Regions from separate parts of the Halobacillus sp. B23F22_5 genome, predicted to be linked through region 2. Evidence: predicted binding sites of a transcription regulator. Region 2 holds the regulator's gene; the other holds the start of a gene.
The links. Region 2 encodes CtsR, which represses protease genes until heat stress. Its sites were predicted from a motif close to ATGGTCAATAAAGGTCAAACA; they were not measured.
Positions count from the first base shown of each region.

Region 1 (11,072 bases), on a different contig from region 2:
GCCCAGGATCAGGCGCTTGTCTCTCGATATAAAGAGACACGCCGTTCACATCCATTGGCAAAAGACGGATTGCCTTTAGATGGTATCAAACAAGAGCGCCGGATGCTGGATGAATTACGAGGCAGGGCTCAAACAATTATTGAAACAACGGATTTGAAGCCCAGGGAGTTACGGGAACAAATTATTCAGACCTATGCAAATACACAAAAGAAGCGCGAGATTTTTTCTGTACAAATGGTCTCGTTCGGTTTTAAATACGGAGTGCCCATCGATGCCGATCTGATCTTTGATGTGCGTTTTTTACCGAACCCACACTATGTTGAACATATGCAGCCGTTGACCGGACTTAATAGCGAAGTATCTTCGTATGTTTTCAAATGGTCAGATACCCAAAAGTTTTTAGAAAAATTGATTGATCTATTGCAATTTATGCTGCCGCAATATAAACGGGAAGGGAAAAGTCAATTGATCATCGGTATTGGCTGTACTGGAGGACAACATCGTTCTGTCGCTATTGCCGAACATTTACGCAGGCATTTTTCTACGGACTACGTCACACACGCAAGCCACCGTGATATTGATAAAAGAAAGGGCCATTGATATGACAAATAAAGCATTGCCCAAAGTGGTCGTATTAGGAGGCGGGACAGGTATGCCAGTACTGCTCCGCGGTTTGAAAGATCTTCCTATCGACCTTTCTGCAATTGTAACGGTAGCTGATGACGGGGGAAGTTCGGGGCGTTTGCGTAATGAAATGTCGATACCGGCACCAGGAGATATACGGAATGTCATTGCAGCTCTGTCGGACGCAGAGCCGATGCTGTTAGAGTTATTCCAGCACCGATTTGAAAATGGGAATGGATTATCCGGACACTCGATGGGCAACCTATTGTTAGCCGCATTGACCTCGATGAAAGGGGACTTTTTCACGGGAATAAAAGAAATTTCCCGTGTCCTGAATGTGAAAGGGAAGATCTATCCTATAGCCAATCAGAATATGTATTTACATGCTGAAATGGAGGATGGAAATTTAGTCTCCGGTGAATCAAACATTCCTAAACATCCAGGCAGGATCAAGCGGGTATTTCTTGAGCCTGACCCAGTAAAGCCGCTCCCTGAAGCGGTGGAAGAAATAAAAAGTGCAGATTTGATTGTCATCGCACCAGGAAGCCTTTATACAAGCACGCTTCCAAATATAATTATTCCTGAGATTTCTAAAGCATTAAGAGAAACTTCCGGGAAAGTAACGTATGTATGTAATGTAATGACGCAGCATGGAGAAACCGATGGTTACTCAGCAGGAGATCATGTTAAAGCGATATTGGATCATGTCGGCGAGGGTTGTGTCCATTCCATCATTGTCCACAATCAACCGATTGAACATGATGTAAGAAAGATATATGCCGAAGAACAGGCCGAGCCGGTCGTTTATGATAATGAGCGAATTCGAAATATGAAATTGGAAGTTATTGAGGAAGATATCATCGATCATTCTAAAGCGATGTTGCGCCATGATACGAAGAAAATTGCGAACCTGCTCTACAGTATGCTGTAGAAAGCAAGGAGTTTTTGCAGGGAGGTGAACGTCGTGTCTTTTGCTTCGGAAATAAAAAAAGAATTAACCAATGCCCAGGCAGAGAAGCCGTGCTGCGTACAGGCGGAGTTGGCAGCATTAATCCGCATGAATGGATCCGTTTCTTTGAATTCCAATAAAACCTACGCACTGGATGTGCAAACAGAAAACGCAGCTATCGCACGGCGAATCTATACATTGATCAAAAAGGTTTATCATTCGCCAGTGGAGCTGCTTGTTCGGAAAAAAATGCGTTTGAAAAAGAATAATGTTTACATTGTCCGTATGAAAGAGGACGTTAAAGTATTTTTAGAAGAACTTGAAATCATGAATGGGGGTCCTTTTTCGTTCAATCGGACGATTTCGGAAAACCATAAGAAAGACATTTGCTGTAAACGCGCCTACTTACGCGGAGCGTTCTTAGCAGGCGGATCTGTCAATAATCCGGAAACCTCTTCCTATCATTTGGAAATCTATAATTCTTACCAGGAGCATAATGAAGCATTGTGCGAACTTATGAACGAGTTTGATTTGCACGCACGCACACTGGAACGGAAAAAAGGTTTTATCACTTATATCAAAGAAGCCGAAAAAATAACGGAGTTCCTGAGTAATATCGGAGCACATCAGGCCTTATTCAAGTTTGAAGATGTTCGAATCGTGCGCGATATGAGAAATTCGGTCAATCGGCTGGTCAATTGTGAAACAGCCAACTTGAACAAAACTATAGGCGCCGCATTCCGTCAGGTTGAAAATATCAAGTTCATCAAAAATACGGTAGGGATTGAAGCTTTACCTGAAAAGCTGCAGGGGATTGCTATGCTGCGTCTGCTTCATCAGGATGTATCTTTAAAAGAGCTGGGAGAATTGGTTTCTACCGGAAAGATCAGTAAGTCTGGTGTCAATCACCGGTTGAGAAAGATTGATGAGTTTGCAGAAAAGGTCCGTAAAGGAGAAATACATCCGACCCCAAAGGGGTAACAGGAGATTATTTCTAAGTTAAATCCGTGTCATATGCAGTTAATTCATGCTATAATTAATGCAATTAAAAAAACGCTTTCGTCGAGGGCGTTTTTTCTATCACCAACTATGATAGCGCTTCCCTAACCAGAAGTGTGCAAGAGAGGAGAATTCAGGTGGTTGAACGGTCGTTGAAAATTGAATTGGATACTGGTCTGCAAGCCAGGCCGGCAGCACAATTCGTACAATTAGCTAATCGTTTTTCATCAGATATATTTATTGAGAAGGACGGAAAAAGAGTCAATGCAAAAAGCATAATGGGTTTAATGAGCCTTGCTATCGGCACCGATGAAGAGGTCGTACTGATTACAGATGGCTCAGATGAAGAACCTGCTATGGAAGAGTTGCAGGCTTTCGTAGTAAAAGTGTAAATTCTTAGTACTTTTCTATGTGAATGGATGAACAATTAGTAGATTAGGATAATGGATAGCATACTTAGACAAACAAAGTAAGCCAGGGATCTGACAGTGTCCCTGGCTATTTTTTGAGTAATTGTGACAATAAGAAATATGAAAAAACCCTGATCCGAGTGGATCAGGGTAGGTGAAGCTTTTATTCAGTTGGTTTCTTTTCCATTACTTTGTCAATCAGGCCGTATTCTTTCGCTTGATGAGCAGGCATGAAGTTATCGCGATCGGTATCGCGTTCGATAACGTCCATTGGCTGTCCAGTACGCTCAGATAGAATCTTATTCAACTTTTCGCGCATTTGCAAGATACGACGAGCATGGATTTCGATATCGGCCGCCTGTCCTTGTGTACCACCCAATGGCTGGTGAATCATTACTTCACTGTTAGGAAGCGCATAACGTTTTCCTTTTTCACCGGCTGCCAAAAGGAATGCACCCATAGATGCTGCCATACCGATACAAATGGTAGATACATTTGGTTTGATGAACTGCATCGTATCGTAAATCGCCATTCCAGCTGTAATAGATCCACCAGGTGAGTTGATATAAAGGGAAATATCTTTGTCTGGGTCATCTGCTGCCAGGAATAGAAGCTGAGATACGATCGAATTGGATACGTTATCATCGATTCCGCTTCCAAGCATAATGATACGGTCTTTCAACAAGCGTGAATAAATATCGTATGCACGTTCTCCGCGGTTTGTTTGTTCAATTACTGTAGGGACTAGATTCAATGTAAATTCCTCCTTCATCACTTATTATCATTGGATGATGTGATAGTTTTATCATACATCCAAGGTCAATAAAGGTCAAACAAAATACTTCGACTTTATCAGGCAAAATTCCTTCTACCATGTTTCCCTAAATCAGGGAGAATAAACCTGTCTTCTATGGATTTTTCGAGCATGTTTACAGCAGTTGGTATTTATTTTTAGGCCTGCCGCGGCTGCCATAATCGGAAACGACTTCAATTTCGCCTTTTTCTACCATATGATGGAGATAGCGGTGGACCGTTTGATAAGCAATTGGAAGCTGTTCCTGGATATCGTTGATAGTGACAGGCTGCTTTTGGTTGTAAAGAAAATGTTTGATTGACTTGCGTGTCTCTTTGTTTATGCCTTTATCCACATAAATATCCTGATCTGTATTGGAGAGTTTAGCGTACTTCATATTCAATTTTATTCGTGAGATTAAATCAGGTGCTTTTATCGGCTTCATGGCAAAGTCTGTAGCTCCAGCCTCCAAGAAAGAGTTAGCTATGTCCTGGCGATCATCAACCGTTAAGACAATGATCGGGATGTGTTTATTCTCGTTTCTGATCGCTTTTACGGTTTTTAACCCATCCCATTCAGGCATGTGAAAATCGACCAGTACCAAATCCGGGTCCAGTTTTCGAAATAATGCAATCCCTTCTTTACCATTGGAAGCTTCGATAGAGGGCCACTCACAGAATTCACAAATTTCTTTTAAAGTAAAACGTATATCTTCGTTGTCATCGATGATTAATATCATCCTATCGCTTCCTTTCTAGAGTTCTGAGGCAGTGTAATCGTAGTGATGGTATGAGATCCCGGTTCACTGGAGACTTCGATGGTTCCAGAGTGGCTCTCTACTACCCGTTTCACAAAAGGCAGCCCGATGCCGGAAGAATTTTTTGTACTGAATCCTTCCTGCCATATATGAACAAGGTTGGCGCGTTCGATTCCCGGACCATTATCTTCAATCTTTATACAAGTGTTATCTTTGTCCTTGTAAATTTCAACGGTGATTTTCCCTCCTCGCTCATGCAAATTAATCATCGAGTTCTCCAGCACATTGGAAATGGCTCTGGAAAAACGGATTTTATTGACATAGAGGGGAGGAACATCCTCGGAAATATGGATTTCAAAATCGATGGGCAGATCATCTGTATTCAAGTGGCTCATGACATAATCGAGTAATTCTTCGGCAGGTATCTGCTTGCGGATATCCTCGTAAAGTATATCTGAAATCATTTCCTTCATTTTAACGACCGATTGATTGATCCTGGAGAAATAACTCTTCGATTTATGGTCATCGGCTTTTACTTTCATTTCCATTAAAGATAATAACCCTTCGATGGCCACCAGTGGGGTTTTCAAATCATGGACCAGCGTGTGCATTTCCTGGTAGACTTTTGATTCTATTAAGTCATTCCTTGTTCTTTGCAATTCCTTCCCTTGCGCCTGATATAGCTTTAACGTAGTGATTTGCTTATTGAACAAGTGAATCAAGGTAGTAAAAATGACAGCGATAATAAAAAATATTAGAAAAAATACCAAAGTGATGGTTCTAAATAGATTATGATCTGTTAAAAATTCATCAACCGTTTTCAAACTTACAGCAAGGTCATTCGTCCCAAAACCATACGTGCTCAAAGTGGGGATCAAGTTAAGCCATTGAACAGAAATGGTTGTCAAAATCAACAATATCAAAAATGTCCAGGCAAAATATCGTTGTTTTGGAAGGTAGGTGCTGAAAAATAAAAGTACGCCGATTGTGAGAATATGTGGCAGGTAAGCATAATATTCTGTATATAAAATATTTAATACAAAAACAGCTGTTATGGAAAGAGCAGTAAATATCACTTGAAAGCGTACCGTGGTGATCCTTACTCCCAGGAATCTAGTCAGACACAACGTGCCGAAAAAGATCATCGTAAACATAATGACATTACGAGAGATATAAGCAAAAGCGGTTACCAGTAACTTTCCACTGTCCTCTTCATAAAGACTGCGTTCGATCTCTTCATAGATAAACATAGACCAATCCATCGTCAACGCCGGGATAAGCATGCCATAGAAAACAAGCACGATTCCAAGGGTCCCCCAGAATGGGTGAGTAGGCTGCTTCATGCTGTAGTCCCCCTATCTGAATACCGAATTAAACGGTGTTTTCATATCTTCGATTTCATTGACGAAAGTAGATTTAACTTTATGTTTGCGGATCATCTCTAACAATTCATCCGGCGATTCATCATGTCGTTTACCGATGAAATAATCAGCATACGGGATGGTATGTTCCAATATAGACCAGGTTTCCTCGTAATCACGGTATTGGAGATCGAGATCGAAAATTATAACTGGAATACTTTCTGCTTCCGCTTCATTCATTAATTTTTGAATACGTTCCTGCTCTTGATTGAATTTTCTTTTCTTATGTAACAATCCATTATAGCTATAGCCGGTTACGATCACTAATGTTTGATATTCATATAAATCGGTTGCTAATGCTCTCGGACGGTATTCGGCTTCCAAATGGAGCTGTTGGGAAAGTTTATGGACGATGCCACCTTCAACGGTCTGACCTGCTGAAGTGATTAGAATTGGTTCTTTTCCAATTGGCGCAGGCAGATTCGGATACATATACATCGATTGCCCGGAAGCTTGATAGGAATGATGGCCGATAACTGCCAGACTGATGATGAAACACAAAATGGGCACTGTGTATTTTTTCAAAGGCATTTCCTCCTGCTGCTTTATTAATTCTTAAGCCTGTTTACAAAAAGGTCACTAGTCCCAATTGCTTTTAGTACTATTTTACTTAAATATTCTGAATAATGAAAGGTGCTTTTGAGAAGCTGCGCTAAAAAAAGGGGATATTACGTAGTAAAATTGAAAAGACCAGTAACGTAAGTTGACCAGTATATAACTGCAAAAAACGAGTATAAAACCGTGGTGGTTTTATACTCGTTTCATATGCTGGTTTAATTGTTTCTCACGGATAACGGAACCGGTATTCTAATTATGCAACATTCCTTGTTTTTCAAGGAGGAATATCTTATTGCTTCAAGCGTGGGTCGAGTGCATCTCGTAGGCCATCACCCAACAAGTTGAATCCGAGCACTACCAGTAGAATGGCGAAGCCCGGGAACATGACCACCCATGGGGCAGTTTGGAGAGCCGATCGCCCATCACTTAGCATGGCACCCCATTCTGGGAGCGGCGGTTGTGCTCCTAAACCTAGGAAACTTAAACCTGCTGCATCCAGAATAGCCGTACCTATCGTCAGGGTAGCCTGCACGATAATCGGTGCCAGGCAGTTCGGTAATACATGAGAAAATAAGATCCTGCCGTTTTTAGCTCCGATGACCCGGGAGGCTTCGATATACTCCGTTTCTTTTACAGAAAGCACAGTCGACCGTACAATTCTGGCAAAGTGGGGCACACCGACTATACCGACGGCAATCATGGCATTGGTCAAGCTTTTTCCTAAGACGGCAACTAAGGCAATCGCTAATAGAATACTAGGGAAAGCCATCATAATGTCAATCAGGCGCATGATAATCTGATCGACCCACCGTCCGAAGAAACCTGCTACCGCTCCGAGAAATACACCGACAATCATCGATATTCCCACGGTGATTACTCCAATCTGTATAGTAATTCGTGAACCGTGCACGATTCGCGAAAATATATCCCGGCCGAGTTCATCCGTTCCTAGCCAATGTTCCGCTGAAGGAGCCTGATAGCGATCGATAATGCTTTGATCCGTAGGCGAGTGGGTGGCGATTTGCGGTGCGAACGCCGCGATAATGATCAATAATGATATGATGATCAATCCGATTAATGACGTTTTACTTTTGACTACCCTGGATAAGGAATCAAGCCAAAGGCTCGAGTTCTTTTTTTTCTTCAATGCTGGATCTATCTGATCCGCTTTTGCTTCTGCAGCCAAGGTTTCCACATCCTTTCCTAATCCAGTTTGATTCTAGGGTCGAATAACGTATAAAGGATATCGGTGATCAAATTCACCAACACGAAAATGACAGCGATAATCAATATGGTACTTTGTACAACAGGGTAATCCCGGCTGAGGATGGCATCAACGACATAACGGCCTACTCCCGGCCAGGAGAAAATCGTTTCTGTCAAGACAGCGCCTCCTAAGAGGAATCCAAACTGCAATCCAATGACAGTGAGAACCGGAAGGGAAGCGTTTTTTAATGCATGTTGAAAGACAACCAATCGGCTGGCTAACCCTTTTGCGTTGGCGGTTCGTATGTAGTCCTGCTTCATGACTTCTAACATGCTTGAACGGGTCATACGAGCGATGATAGCCATTGGGATAGTGGCAAGCGCTATTCCTGGCATCAACAGATGCCGCAGTGCATCGACGAATGCTTCTCCATTCAAGGTCAGGATGCTGTCTACCAAATATAGATTGGTAATGGTTGTCAACTCAATATCATTGGATAGCCTTCCGGATGGCGGCAACCAATTCAACTCCACAGAAAATAGCCAAATCATCATCAAGCCTAGCCAAAATATCGGCATCGAAACACCGAATAATGCTCCACTCATACTGAGGTTGTCAAACCAAGAGTATTGTTTTACGGCAGCAATGACTCCGGCAAGCACTCCGACTACGACAGCGACTGTCATAGCGAACAGTGTCAATTCGATCGTTGCTGGTAAACGTCCGCCGATTTCGGACGCAACCGATTCTTTGGATTTAATAGATTCGCCAAGGTCTCCAGTGGCGATTTTCCCCATGAAATTACCATATTGGACAATGAGAGGATCATTTAAATTCAATTCTTCCCGCAGCAATTCCAGCTGGGTTTCCGTAGCTTTTTCTCCAAGAATACTTCTGGCAGGGTCTCCTGGAACCAGGTGCATGAGTGAAAAAGCAAGTATCGATACACCGATGACGACGGGTATCAATGAAACAAGACGTCTGATAATATAATTGAGCATGCTGCATTCCTCCAAAATTTAAAAAGCTGTGCAAAGGGAAGAATCCTATTGAATAGGAATCCATCCCTTTGTTTTCCTACAGCCTTTTTCTTTGCCTGATCGTAAGGGAGGGGGAAGGGAATTTCCCTTCCATTAACCTCAATTAGTTCAATTCTAAATAGTTGAACGGTTCACTTCCTGTAGGGTGAGGGATGTAATTCTTGACCTCTTTCTTAACAGCAAGCGGTGGTGTTGTATGAGCGATTGGGAACCAAGGTGCATCTTCATGAATGATTTCCTGCGCTTCTTTATAAAGACTGGTACGTTTATCCTGATCCAGCTCAGTTTGCGCTTTTTTCAGGATATCGTGCAGTTCATCGTTTTTATAGAAGGCGATGTTTCCTGCAGAACCTTTCTTTGCATTATCCTTATCCAAAAGGACATACAGGAAGTTGTCAGGGTCACCATTGTCACCAGTCCAGCCAAGGAACGCCATATCATGGTCGCCATTTTCGGTCGCACTTAGGTGAGAATCCCATTCGTTTTCAACGATTTCTACTTCGACATTTACTTCTTTAAGCATTTCCTGGATAGCCTGCGCAGCAAATTTCGGCTGCGGCAAGTAAGGGCGTGGGTTAGACATGGTATAAAGTGTCAAGCTCATGCCATCGCCATATCCTGCTTCAGCAAGCAATGATTTTGCTTTTTCGACATCGTAGCCATAGTCTTCGATGTCATCGTTATATCCCCAAAGGGATGGTGGCATTGGGTTTTTAGCTGGCTTCCCGATTCCTTCAAATAATGACAGCAATTTATCTTTATCAATTGCCATGTTGATCGCCTGACGGACTTTCTTGTCTTTCAATGGACCTTCTTTATCTGTGTTCATTGCCATGTAAGAAACGTTCATGGATGGGCGACGGATGATTTGAAGGGCATCATCATCTTCTGCCTGTTGGATATCCTGTGGATTCATCCCGTTCATTGCATCAATAGAACCAGCTTGAAGTTCCATGAAGCGAGCGCCATTATCAGGAATAACCCGGAAAATGACTGTATCTACTTTTGCTGCATCGCCAAAGTAATCTTCATTTTTAGACAATGTAATGCTGTCATCCTGCTTCCATTCTTCAAATACGAATGGACCAGTACCTACTGGGTTTTTGAAGTAGTCTTCCCCATGCTCTTTTATTGCATCAGGACTGGCAATACCGAAAGGAGGCATCGCAAGTGTGTTCAAAAATGGTGCATTTGGCTCAGAGAGAGTGAAAGTGACTTCGTAGTCCCCTGTAGCCTCTACCTTTTCGATGATTCCGCCTGGATCTTCTTCAGATGCGCCGAACATGTAACCGTAATAGACATATTCTGCTCCTTCTGTCCATCGTTCAAAGTTGAATACGACATCTTCAGCAGTGAAGTCGGTTCCATCGTGGAATTTTACATCATCACGTAGTTGGAATGTCCATTTCAGGCCGTCTTCACTGGTTTTCCATTCGGAAGCCAAAGCAGGTTTCACTTCTGTTCCTTCCTGTTCATAGCGGACAAGTGTGTCATAAATCTGGTTGGTGACATAAATGGACTCACCATCTGTAACCTTGGAAGGGTCCAGTTGTTCGGAGTCTGCTCCACGACCGAATACGAATGTATCGCTTCCGCCGCTGCCTTCCTCAGCTGAATCAGTAGTATCCTGGTTGTCAGAATCACCTTCTGAATTAGCTTCATCGTTACTGCTGCATCCAGCGACTACCAGCACCATCAGTGCAAACAGTGTCAGTAACATCCAAAGTGCTTTTTTCTTCACAATTAGTTCCCCCTTATTGGAATTTAATAAAAGTAAGTATTAGACAGGTGTCGGTTCCGTTTCTTCTACCACCTCCTTAACAAGATGACAGGCTACTTGATGTTCCGCACCGGGAACTTGTTTTAAGACCGGCTTTTTCTGTTTGCATATATCTTCTGCCCATGGACACCTCGTGTGGAACTTACATCCCTGTGGTGGGTTGGAAGGAGAGGGAAGGTCTCCTTGAAGCATGATCCGTTCCCGTTTTTCTACAGGGCGGGCCTCGGGAATGGATGACAGTAAAGCTTTTGTATAAGGGTGTTTCGGATCCCCATAAAGTTCTTCGACTTCCCCGCTTTCAACGATTTCACCAAGGTACATGACTGCTACGCGGTCACTGATATGATGAACGACACTTAAATCATGAGCGATGAAGATATAAGTAAGGTTGAATTCCTTCTGTAAATCTTCCATCAGATTGATAACCTGGGCCTGGATGGAAACATCCAGTGCAGAGACTGGTTCATCACAGATAATCAATTCTGGATCCAGTGCCAATGCTCTGGCAATCCCGATACGCTGCCGTTGTCCTCC
Region 1 covers NZ_JBIEKI010000003.1:2,324-13,395, reverse strand. Annotated here, with positions in the region: gene rapZ (RNase adapter RapZ) at 1-600, shown strand, start outside; gene ACGTN9_RS05510 (gluconeogenesis factor YvcK family protein) at 602-1,555, shown strand; gene whiA (DNA-binding protein WhiA) at 1,589-2,554, shown strand; gene ACGTN9_RS05500 (HPr family phosphocarrier protein) at 2,710-2,964, shown strand; gene clpP (ATP-dependent Clp endopeptidase proteolytic subunit ClpP) at 3,146-3,736, opposite strand; gene ACGTN9_RS05490 (response regulator) at 3,912-4,514, opposite strand; gene ACGTN9_RS05485 (sensor histidine kinase) at 4,511-5,875, opposite strand; gene ACGTN9_RS05480 (DUF6305 family protein) at 5,888-6,478, opposite strand; gene nikC (nickel transporter permease) at 6,801-7,697, opposite strand; gene ACGTN9_RS05470 (ABC transporter permease) at 7,715-8,719, opposite strand; gene ACGTN9_RS05465 (ABC transporter substrate-binding protein) at 8,862-10,499, opposite strand; gene ACGTN9_RS05460 (ABC transporter ATP-binding protein) at 10,539-11,072, opposite strand, start outside.
Region 1: the regulator CtsR is predicted to act here: its motif matches at 3,798-3,818, upstream of clpP (ATP-dependent Clp endopeptidase proteolytic subunit ClpP).

Region 2 (11,072 bases):
TCCCACTCGATGCCAAGCCACTTCAAATAATCCAGCTGGCTTTTTTCGCCGCCTTCGACATTCCGCTTTTCGTCCGTGTCTTCCACCCGGATGATGAATTTCCCATTTAAATGACGTGCGTATAAATAATTGAACAATGCTGTTCGAGCATTCCCGATATGAAGATGCCCTGTTGGACTTGGTGCATAACGCACACGTACTTCGTTACTCATAGTATGTTTACCCCTTTCTGATTTCCGCTCCAATAAAGGTCGTTCGTTACCTTGTTCTATTTTATCATTTTTTCCTGCTCATTAGTTATCATTCTGCAAAAGAACAACAGCCTGGGCGGCAATTCCTTCACCCCTGCCTGGAAAACCTAACTTTTCCGTGGTGGTCGCTTTTACGTTAATACGAGCCATATCCGTCGCTAGCAAAGCTGCTATATTTTCTCTAATTTCCTTGATATAGGGGGCCATTTTTGGAGCCTGGGCAATGACCGTACAATCCAGGTTACCAAGTTGATAGCCTTTTTCCTGTACAAGACTCCAAACTTGTTGAAGCAATTGGGAGGAATCAGCATCCTTGAAGGCTTCATCTGTATCAGGAAAGTGTTTCCCGATATCCCCTTCCCCTATTGCGCCTAAACAAGCGTCAGCAACGGTATGAAGTAATACATCAGCATCGGAATGTCCAAGCAAGCCTTTAGTATGAGGAATTTCCACTCCCCCAATGATACATTTTCTCCCTTCGGCCAATTGATGTACATCAAATCCTTGTCCAATCCGAAACATTTCTTCATCCCCTGTCTGGTTGTATTTTGTAAGCTGAGACTGTGCTTTCATTTTATCTTCCGGTGTTGTCAATTTCATATTATCATAGCTTCCTTGTACCACCACTACATCTTTCCCCATCCGCTCTACGAGTGAGGCATCATCCGTACCGTAATAACCAGCCGCTTTTGCCTGCTCATGAGCCTGTAATATCAATGGATAGGAAAAGCTTTGCGGTGTCTGGGCAGCCCATAAACTACTCCGTTCAAGCGTCTTTAATTTATTGTCATCCCGCTGCTTGATCGTATCAGTAACTGGAACAGCAAGTAAAGCAGCCTCGTGCTGCTTTGTCATCTCCGCTAATTCATGCAAATGCTGATGTTCTACAAAAGGCCGGGCTCCATCATGGATGAAGACAGGAATACTTTTATCTGAAACATACCGCAGTCCTTCGTAGACACTGTCCTGACGTTCTTTACCTCCTTCAGCAAACCGGATATTTGTGTTGAAGGAGTAGGATTTGACCAATGACTGCATGCTTTGTTGTTCATTTTCGTTAATGACCAAAATGATTTCCTTGCACCATTCATCTGTTTCGAAAACAGATAAAGTATGTATAATCAGTGGTTTATCATCCAGCAGCAGGAATTGTTTATTTCTTCCCGCTTTCATTCGCTTCCCTTGCCCAGCCGCAAGCACTATGGCTGTATAGTTGATCATCACGCATCCATCCTAACCGTTTGTAAACAACAAAAGCGATAACATATCTGTTATCACTTTTGTATATCCTTATTTGTTTATACCCTTTTTATAAGGCTTTTTCAAGTGGTTTAGGTTTAGCAAAAATCATCCGGCCGGCGGATGTCTGTAAGACACTTGTAACAATGACATCGATGGTTTCGCCAATGTAGTTCTTGCCTTCTTCGACAACAATCATGGTTCCATCATCCAGATATGCCACTCCCTGATTCTGCTCCTTACCATCTTTGATTACCTGGATTTTCATTTCTTCCCCAGGCAGTACAACCGGCTTGACGGCATTAGCAAGGTCATTGATATTCAAAACTGCCACGTTCTGAAACTCACATACTTTATTTAAATTGAAATCGTTTGTAACGACAACCCCATCCATCACTTTAGCAAGCTTTACAAGTTTACTGTCCACTTCCTGGATTTCTTCAAAGTCGCCTTCATATATTTCCACATTGACAGGCAGATCTTTTTGAAGACGGTTGAGTATATCAAGCCCTCGTCTTCCTCGATTCCGCTTCAATCCATCAGAAGAGTCGGCAATGTGCTGGAGCTCTTCGAGTACAAATTGGGGAATGACAATCGTTCCCTCAAGAAAGCTAGTTTGACAGATATCCGCTATCCGTCCATCAATGATCACGCTTGTATCCAGTATTTTCGGTTTAGGGACCTCTGCAGACTGATCAGAAGAGCCTTCTTCCTCCGGCCTTTTCTTTTCTCTTTTTCCCGTGTTATTAAATAAGGCCAGTATCTCATCTTTCCGCTTAAAACCTACCTGGAACCCGAAGTACCCAAGGAAAAATGTCAAGAAAATCGGAACAACCTGACTGACAACCTGGATTTGAATATCCTGGATAATCATGTTGATCAAAAATGCAATAACAAGACCGATAATCAAACCGAAACTTCCCAATAACAAGTCAGCCAGTGGGGCTTTGACGAGCGTATCTTCAAACCACCTTAATAAATTCACAATAGAATCGACCAGCCAAAATGTTAATAAAAATAATATAAGTGCTCCTAAAACAGCGCCCACATAAGCAGATTGTACCCAGCCCTGGTTAGTAAAAAGCTTCATTAATTCAGGAATATACAAATACCCTAATGTAGCACCCGCAATAATAATAAATAATTGCACAATTCTTTTAAGCACTCTGTTCACCTCCTAGCCAACAGTATGACCAAAATTGGGTTCCTATAACCATGAATTCTTCAACTAAATATATATTTTCTAAGTTAGCACAATTTACAAATATAGTCAATTTTTTAACATAAAATTTTACCACACTGACAAGATGAATGTCAAACCTTAAATGTGCCTGTCTACAAACAATTGTTCCTGCACACGATCCAGCCCATCTCTTATTTTGCTTGCACGAACATCACCAATACCATCGACCTTAACTAACTCTTTAGTAGAAGCCATCACTATGTTATTAAGTGTCGTAAAACGTTCTACAAGATGTTCAATGATCAATGGGGGAAGACGAGGAATCTTTTTCAAAATACGATACCCTCTTGGTATGATGGAGTCCTGCATTTTTTGAGTAGCAGGGTACCCAAGCAGTTTAAGAATCTGCTCTCCCGACATTAATTCAGAATCTGTAGCTTCTTGCATTTTCTTCAGTAAATAAGAAGGTTCATAATCCGGGTTTTTACTGTAATCCTTGAGAAGAAGTGTAGCCTCTTCTTCAATATTGGACACAAGTTCGGTCAATTGCAGTTGTACCAGTCGCCCTTCGGTTCCAAGTTCATTAGCATAATTCAATATCTCTGTCTTGATTCGAAGCACCATTTCAATACGGTGAATGACCTGAATCACCTCTGAAAAGGTGACCATCTCTTCAAATTCCAGAGCACCAAGATTTGTAATCCCCTGATCCAGTACTTTTTTATACTTCTCAAGCGTCTGAATGGCTTGATTCGCTTTAGTCAATATGACGCCGATGTCTTTTAACGAATACCGTAAACTGCCTTTGTACAGCGTGATGACATTTCTCCGCTGTGAGATGGCGATGACCAGATGACCGGTCTGTTTAGCCACCCGTTCAGCAGTTCGATGTCGCATGCCAGTCTCAGTAGAAGTAATGTTGGAATCTGGTATCAACTGAGCGTTAGCATATAAAATATATTCGCCTTCATCATCCAGTATGATAGCCCCGTCCATTTTTGCCAGCTCATACAAATGGGCAGGGGTGAAAACGGAGTGGATATGAAACCCGCCATCGACGATATTTTGCATCTTTTCATCATATCCTACCACAATCAGTCCGCCAGTGTTCGCTCGCAGGACATTATCAATCCCTTCACGAATTGGAGTCCCCGGGGCGACAAACTGCAGTATGTCGCCGATTACGGACTCTTTCATTTCATGCCATTCCATCTATCTCTCTCCTAACGTCACGTTTAATGCTTCTTGTACAGTATTGACTCCGATTACGTTAATATTAGCTGGAGGCGTCCAGCCATCAAGATTTTTTTGAGGAATGATTACACGCTTAAAGCCAAGTTTAGCGGCCTCTTGTATACGTTGTTCAATACGGGCGACACGACGTATCTCACCAGTCAGTCCTACTTCCCCTACCACGACATCGTCAGCTTTAGAAGCTTGATTCCGGAAGCTCGATGCAATACTGATAGCGACAGCGAGATCGATAGCCGGCTCGTCCAGCTTCACTCCCCCCGCTACCTTTAAATAAGCGTCCTGATTCTGCAGCAGGAGACCTACCCGTTTTTCCAGCACAGCCATAAGTAATGGTACACGGTTGTGATCCAGCCCGGTAGCCATACGTCTAGGGTTACCGAAAGTGGTAGGAGAGATGAGCGCTTGTATTTCTACTAAAACGGGCCTTGTGCCCTCCATCGAAGCTACAATCGTTGATCCGGCAGCACCCTGGGATCGTTCTTCCAAAAAGATTTCCGAGGGATTATCAACCTCTTCCAACCCCTTTTCCTTCATTTCAAAAATACCCATCTCATGCGTGCTGCCAAAACGATTCTTTACCCCTCGCAAGATCCGGAAAGTGTGGTGCTGTTCCCCTTCAAAATATAAAACAGCATCTACCATATGTTCTAACAGTCTCGGCCCGGCGATGGAACCTTCTTTTGTTACATGTCCTACAATAAATATCGGGATTCCTTTACTTTTTGCCACTCGCATCAACTCACTGGTACATTCACGAACTTGGGAAACACTGCCCGGAGCGGAGGTTACTTCTTCCCGGTAAATCGTCTGGATCGAGTCGATGACCACAAATTTCGGTTCAATCGCCTCAATCTGGTTAACCACTTCTACCAGGTTTGTTTCCGGGAGGACGTAAAGTTCTTCCGAATTTATGGACAGCCGGTCAGCCCGTAATTTTGTCTGCCGTGCTGATTCCTCCCCGGATATATATAAAACCGGCATTCCTTTGTCGGCTAATTGTGAAGATACTTGTAATAACAAAGTTGACTTACCAATTCCCGGATCTCCCCCTATTAAAACCAGGGAACCCGGCACAATTCCGCCACCGAGCACACGATTCAACTCGGGCATATTGGTGGTGATGCGCGGCTCTTTTTCAGAATGGATGGCAGTTATTTTTTCTGGCTTTTTTGAGCCACTGCTATTGTCTGCCTGGAACACGTGGCGTGATGGATCCTTGGAAACTACCTCTTCTACTAAGGTATTCCATTGATGACAGGCCGGGCATTTGCCCATCCATTTCGCTGATTCATAGCCGCATTCCTGGCAAACAAATTTACTTTTCTTTTTTGCCAAGGTGATCTCCCCTTACTTCAATTATTGTATACGAAAATGATTATGAGAAAGTTACAGAGAAGCTAAACTTTTTTAAATATCCATAATGAAAGCATAGCGAAAACAGAAAAAAATCGGAAGGCAAACACCTTCCGATTTTTAAAATACTATTATTTGGCATGAACGACAAATTTATCTTCGTCGCTAATATCGATATCTACTTTCTGTCCTTTTTCAATATTTTCTTTTAATAGTTCTTCAGATAATAGATCCTCGACATTTTTCTGGATCGAGCGACGCAATGGTCGTGCACCATATTCTGGATCGAAACCTTCGCTGGCAATTTTTTCGATTGCCTTCTGAGATAGGGTGAAGTCAATATCTTGTTCTTTGAGACGCTTACGCAGCTCTTCAGCCATAAGCGTTACAATGTCTGTCATGTGTTTTCTCTCTAGAGAATGGAAGACGATTGTTTCATCAATACGGTTCAAGAATTCTGGACGGAATGCTTTTTTCAATTCATCCAGAACTTTAGATTTCATATCAGCATGACTTTGATCCTCATCACCCAGACTGAATCCAACGAATTTATTGCGTTTCAATTCTTGGGCACCTACGTTGGAAGTCATAATCAGAACTGTATTACGGAAGTCAACGACACGGCCTTTGGAATCCGTCAGTCGTCCATCTTCTAATACTTGTAACAGGATATTGAACACTTCTGGATGAGCTTTTTCAATTTCATCCAATAACACGACAGAATATGGCTTGCGGCGAACTTTTTCTGTCAGCTGTCCGCCTTCTTCATGGCCAACATATCCTGGAGGTGAACCTACCAGACGAGACGTACTGTGTTTTTCCATATATTCAGACATGTCGATTCTGATCATTGAATCTTCATCGCCAAACATGGTTTCAGCAAGAGCGCGGGCAAGTTCTGTTTTACCTACCCCAGTCGGTCCTAAGAAGATGAAAGAGCCAATCGGACGTTTCGGATCTTTCAAGCCAGCGCGGGCACGTCGAATGGCTTTGGAAATGGATTTCACCGCTTCTTCCTGACCGATTACTCGTTTATGAAGCGTATCTTCCATGTTCAGCAGACGCTCGCTTTCATCTTTCGCAAGCTTAGACACCGGAACACCGGTCCAGGTAGAAACGACCGCTGCAATGTCCTCTGTGGATACTTCTGAGCTTTCCTGTCCTTGCTTTTCTTTCCATTCATTTTTAGTCTGTTCCAGTTCATCACGCAGACGCTGTTCACTGTCACGGAGAGAAGCTGCTTTTTCAAACTCTTGCCCTTGAACCGCTGCATCTTTTTCTTTTCGGACTTCTTCTAGTTTTTGCTCCAATTCTTTAAGGTTTGGCGGAGCTGTATAAGATTGCAAACGGACTTTGGAAGCCGCTTCATCAATCAGGTCAATTGCTTTATCCGGCAAGAAACGATCCGTAATATACCGGTCTGATAGCTTAACTGCAGACTCGATCGCCTCATCCGTAATAGTTACTCGATGATGGGCTTCGTAACGGTCACGAAGTCCTTGTAAAATCTGAACCGATTCTTCTGAAGTCGGCTCATCCACTTGAATCGGCTGGAAGCGTCGTTCAAGCGCGGCATCCTTCTCGATATATTTACGATATTCGTCCAGTGTAGTGGCACCGATACATTGTAGTTCCCCGCGAGCCAGCGACGGCTTAAGGATATTAGAAGCATCAATCGCGCCTTCTGCACCACCAGCGCCGATCAACGTATGCAATTCGTCAATAAATAAAATAATGTTGTTGGCCTGACGGATTTCTTCCATTACTTTTTTCAAACGATCCTCGAATTCACCACGATATTTAGTTCCAGCAACCACTGTCCCCATATCGAGCGTCATCACTCGTTTATCGCGAAGGATCTCAGGAACTTCATTACTGATGATCTGTTGTGCTAATCCTTCTGCTATAGCAGTTTTACCAACACCAGGTTCACCGATAAGGACTGGATTGTTCTTGGTACGACGACTTAATACTTGAATGACACGTTCGATTTCTTTTCCACGGCCGATGACCGGATCGATATTTCCTTCTTTGGCAATTGCCGTTAAATCACGGGCCAAAGAATCGAGCGTTGGTGTGTTGGCGTTGGCAGCCTGGCTGGAGCCGCCCCGGCGGTTCTGCCCGTTTGATGATTCATTATTGCCTAGCAGCTGCAGCACTTGCTGACGAGCCTTATTCAGGCTTACACCTAAGTTATTCAATACGCGGGCTGCAACCCCTTCTCCTTCCCGAATCAATCCTAGAAGGATATGCTCGGTTCCAACGTAAGAGTGGCCAAGCTTTCTTGCTTCATCCATTGATAATTCAATCACTTTTTTAGCACGTGGTGTATAATGAATGGTTTGAGAAACCTTTTCGCCACGCCCTATCAACTGTTCTACCTCACCTTGGATTTTTTCTGCTTCTAAACCTAGTGCGGTTAAAGCTTTCGCAGCGATGCCCTCTCCTTCACGTACTAAACCCAGAAGGATATGCTCGGTTCCAATATTATTATGACCTAGTCGTACTGCTTCTTCTTGTGCAAGTGCTAACACTTTTTGTGCTCTTTCTGTAAATCGCCCAAACATCATGGGACATAACCTCCTCATTAATAGTTTACTGTTTTTCTAATTGTAGTCGCTCCCGTATCAGGGATGCTCTACGTATATCTCTTTGGTCCGGTGTCAGTGTTTCCTGAGCGTATTGTTGTAAAAAACCCGGTTGTGTTAAAATCATCAGCTCATTCAATATATTTTTAGATATATTCTTAATAAAACCTAAATCGATACCAAGACGTACATCGGACAAACATTTTGCTGCTTCTTTAGACTCAATAATTCGGCTGTTCTTTAGAACTCCATAAGAGCGGAACACCCGGTCTTCCAGCTGAAGACCAGAGCGTTGCATCAGTGTCTCACGTGCCCGCCGTTCCTGATCGATCAATTGCCTTACCACACTTTGTAAGTCTTCAACAATATCATCTTCTGATTTACCAAGGGTAATCTGATTAGAAATTTGAAAAATATTGCCTAAAGCTTCGCTTCCTTCTCCATAGATGCCTCTTACTACCAGGCCCAGCTGGTTGATAGCAGGAATCATCCGATTCACTTGTTGCGTCATTGCCAGCGCAGGCAGGTGCATCATAACAGAAGCACGCATCCCGGTGCCAACATTTGTAGGGCAAGCGGTCAAATAACCGCGCTTTTCATCAAATGCGTAATTTACTTTTTCTTCCAGCCAGTCATCCAGTTCTGAAGCTCGTTTTAAGGCTTGTTCTAATTGAAAGCCGGGATAATATAACTGGATGCGAAGATGATCCTCTTCATTAATCATGACCGATATCTGCTCATTCTCAGAAATCAACGCTGCAGAATGGTCCGAATGTTCAGCAAGATGAGGACTGATCAAATGCTTTTCTACCAATACCCGTTTTTCAATCGGTTTAAGATTGTTCATTGGCACTAATTCAAAGTTTTTGTATTCCTTGAATGATTGGTGTGCGTATTCCTGATCAAAAAAATCAAGAATCGGTTTAAGGTCTTCTTCTTTAGCAATAATCGGAAAAGTTACTTGAGCGAAATTTCTCGCCAGCCTAATCCGACTACTTAAAACAATGTCACTATCAGGACCTTCTTCTTTCATCCAGGGGCTAATCGCTTCATTCATGAAATTCTGAAGAGACATCATCCATCCCCCCCTTGCTCATTTTGAAGCTGTTTTTCCAGTTTACGAATTTGATCGCGTACCTTTGCAGCTTCTTCAAATTCCTCTTTCTCAATTAATTGATGCAACAGATGTTTTTTTTGTTCGACTTCTTTTCTTAAGTGGAGATTTCCGCCTTCACGCTTTGGAATTTTACCATTATGCTCGGTGTTGCCACTGTGTACCCGGCGGAAAATCGGATTAAGTTTATCATCAAACGTCTCATAACATTTTGCACACCCGAATTTACCGATTCTCGTAAATTCCTGATAGGTGAGCCCACATTTAGGGCATTGCAGCTTTTGGGCTGGCGGCGTGGACGATGGCGCTGTCCCGCTGTTAATAGATGCTGCAGCATCAAAATTGAGCAAGCCGGATAGCAAGTTATTAAGTGAAAAAGAACTCTCGCCGTAACCTTTTTCCTTAGCACACTGTTCACATACATGCACTTCCGTTTTTTCTTCATTAACCACTTTTGTCAAATGTACAGTTGCCGGACGTTGATGACATTCTTGACACTCCATCTTAACTCCTCCCCTCTCCCTTTATGACATTTTATACCTCAGAGTAGTTAACATCGCAGTCAATATTTTCGACCTTACCTCATCGCGTAATGGCAGTTGAAATGCCAATACCTCACGAGTCATTGCACTTACCATCAGCTTAGCTTCCCGCTCAGTGATAATTTCGTCTTCCAGTAATCGTTCAATGATGTCAATGGCAGCAGTCTGCGTCACTTTCGGCTGGATGATTTCTAAAATTTCGTCTAAAAGTTTCGTATCATCCTGATGTTTGACCCGCATTATACGGATATAACCTCCGCCGCCACGTTTACTTTCTACTATATAACCTTTTTCCACAGTAAATCTAGTCTTAATCACATAGTTGATTTGAGAGGGAACACATTGAAACTGTTCTGCTATTTCGCTGCGTTTGATCTCAATGACTTCTTGTTGATTAGCCTCAAGTATCTGTTTTAAATATGCTTCAATGATGTCGGATATATTCCGCATCTTCCCTCCTCCTCTTTTGACTTTGACTATCTTTGACTTTAATTTTATTATACTCAAAATTTTTCGAGACGCAACTAAAATGTTTAGAATTTTTACCTACCATCCATGTTCCCCTAAACCAAGGGATTTTAAAACAACGATTTATAGGTGATTATGTAGAAAAAAGCCGTACTACAGTTATGCAGTACAGCTTAAGATGAAAAGTCATGTTTTTCGCTCATATACCAATTTGACATGATTTATTTTAGAAAGACAATCAAATAAGACAGCTTGATCAAACTTTTGTCCTCTTTCCATTTCTATAAAGAGCGTCCGTTCTCCTGTCCGTTCGTTTTCAATCGACAAACGTTTTACGTTAATTCCGAAATCATCAAAAGTAGCGACGACCTCTCCCATATTCACTTCTCCATCTACAATCAAACGGACGAAATTCTTTCCCCGTCCAGCCATGATCTTCTCTTCTATTTGGTTTAACACCACTAGACTGAGCAGCACTAAAATGGTAGTTAAAATAGCAGCATCGTACATTCCGGCTCCAATTACTAATCCAATTGCAGCTACCGTCCATATCGAAGCTGCTGTAGTTAACCCTTTGATGGTCATACCATTGACAATGATCGTTCCTGCACCTAGAAAACCAATACCACTGATAACATAAGAAGGGATCCTTGCAGGGTCGAAACGGACATTTTTATATGCTTCCATAAATGACTCAAAACCATATAAGGATAAGAGCATCATTAAACACGCTCCTACTCCGACTAATATGTGTGTTCTGAAACCAGCGGAATGATTTTTTAACTCTCGTTCAAAGCCGATTAATCCAGATAAAAAGAGTGCAATTAACAGCCTGACTAAAAATATATCAAAATCATCATCTAAGAATGTTATAGCTTCCATTACCAGAATTCACCTCCAACTACAGTACATATGCTGATTATATATAAGTATGATTAGTATAGCATTGTATGCATGGTATTTTAAAATACAAAGAAACCCGGAAGCCTTGGAAGACTTCCGGGTTTCTTGCTTGCCTAGCGGCGTCCTACTCTCACGGGGATAAACCCGACTACCATCGGCGCTGGAGAGCTTAACTGC
Region 2 covers NZ_JBIEKI010000022.1:50,003-61,074, forward strand. Annotated here, with positions in the region: gene gltX (glutamate--tRNA ligase) at 1-212, opposite strand, end outside; gene ACGTN9_RS19350 (bifunctional 2-C-methyl-D-erythritol 4-phosphate cytidylyltransferase/2-C-methyl-D-erythritol 2,4-cyclodiphosphate synthase) at 294-1,472, opposite strand; gene ACGTN9_RS19355 (PIN/TRAM domain-containing protein) at 1,561-2,655, opposite strand; gene disA (DNA integrity scanning diadenylate cyclase DisA) at 2,812-3,885, opposite strand; gene radA (DNA repair protein RadA) at 3,886-5,262, opposite strand; gene clpC (ATP-dependent protease ATP-binding subunit ClpC) at 5,412-7,850, opposite strand; gene mcsB (protein-arginine kinase McsB) at 7,876-8,943, opposite strand; gene mcsA (protein-arginine kinase activator protein McsA) at 8,943-9,485, opposite strand; gene ACGTN9_RS19385 (CtsR family transcriptional regulator) at 9,507-9,974, opposite strand; gene ACGTN9_RS19390 (MgtC/SapB family protein) at 10,179-10,874, opposite strand; rRNA gene rrf (5S ribosomal RNA) at 11,007-11,072, opposite strand, start outside.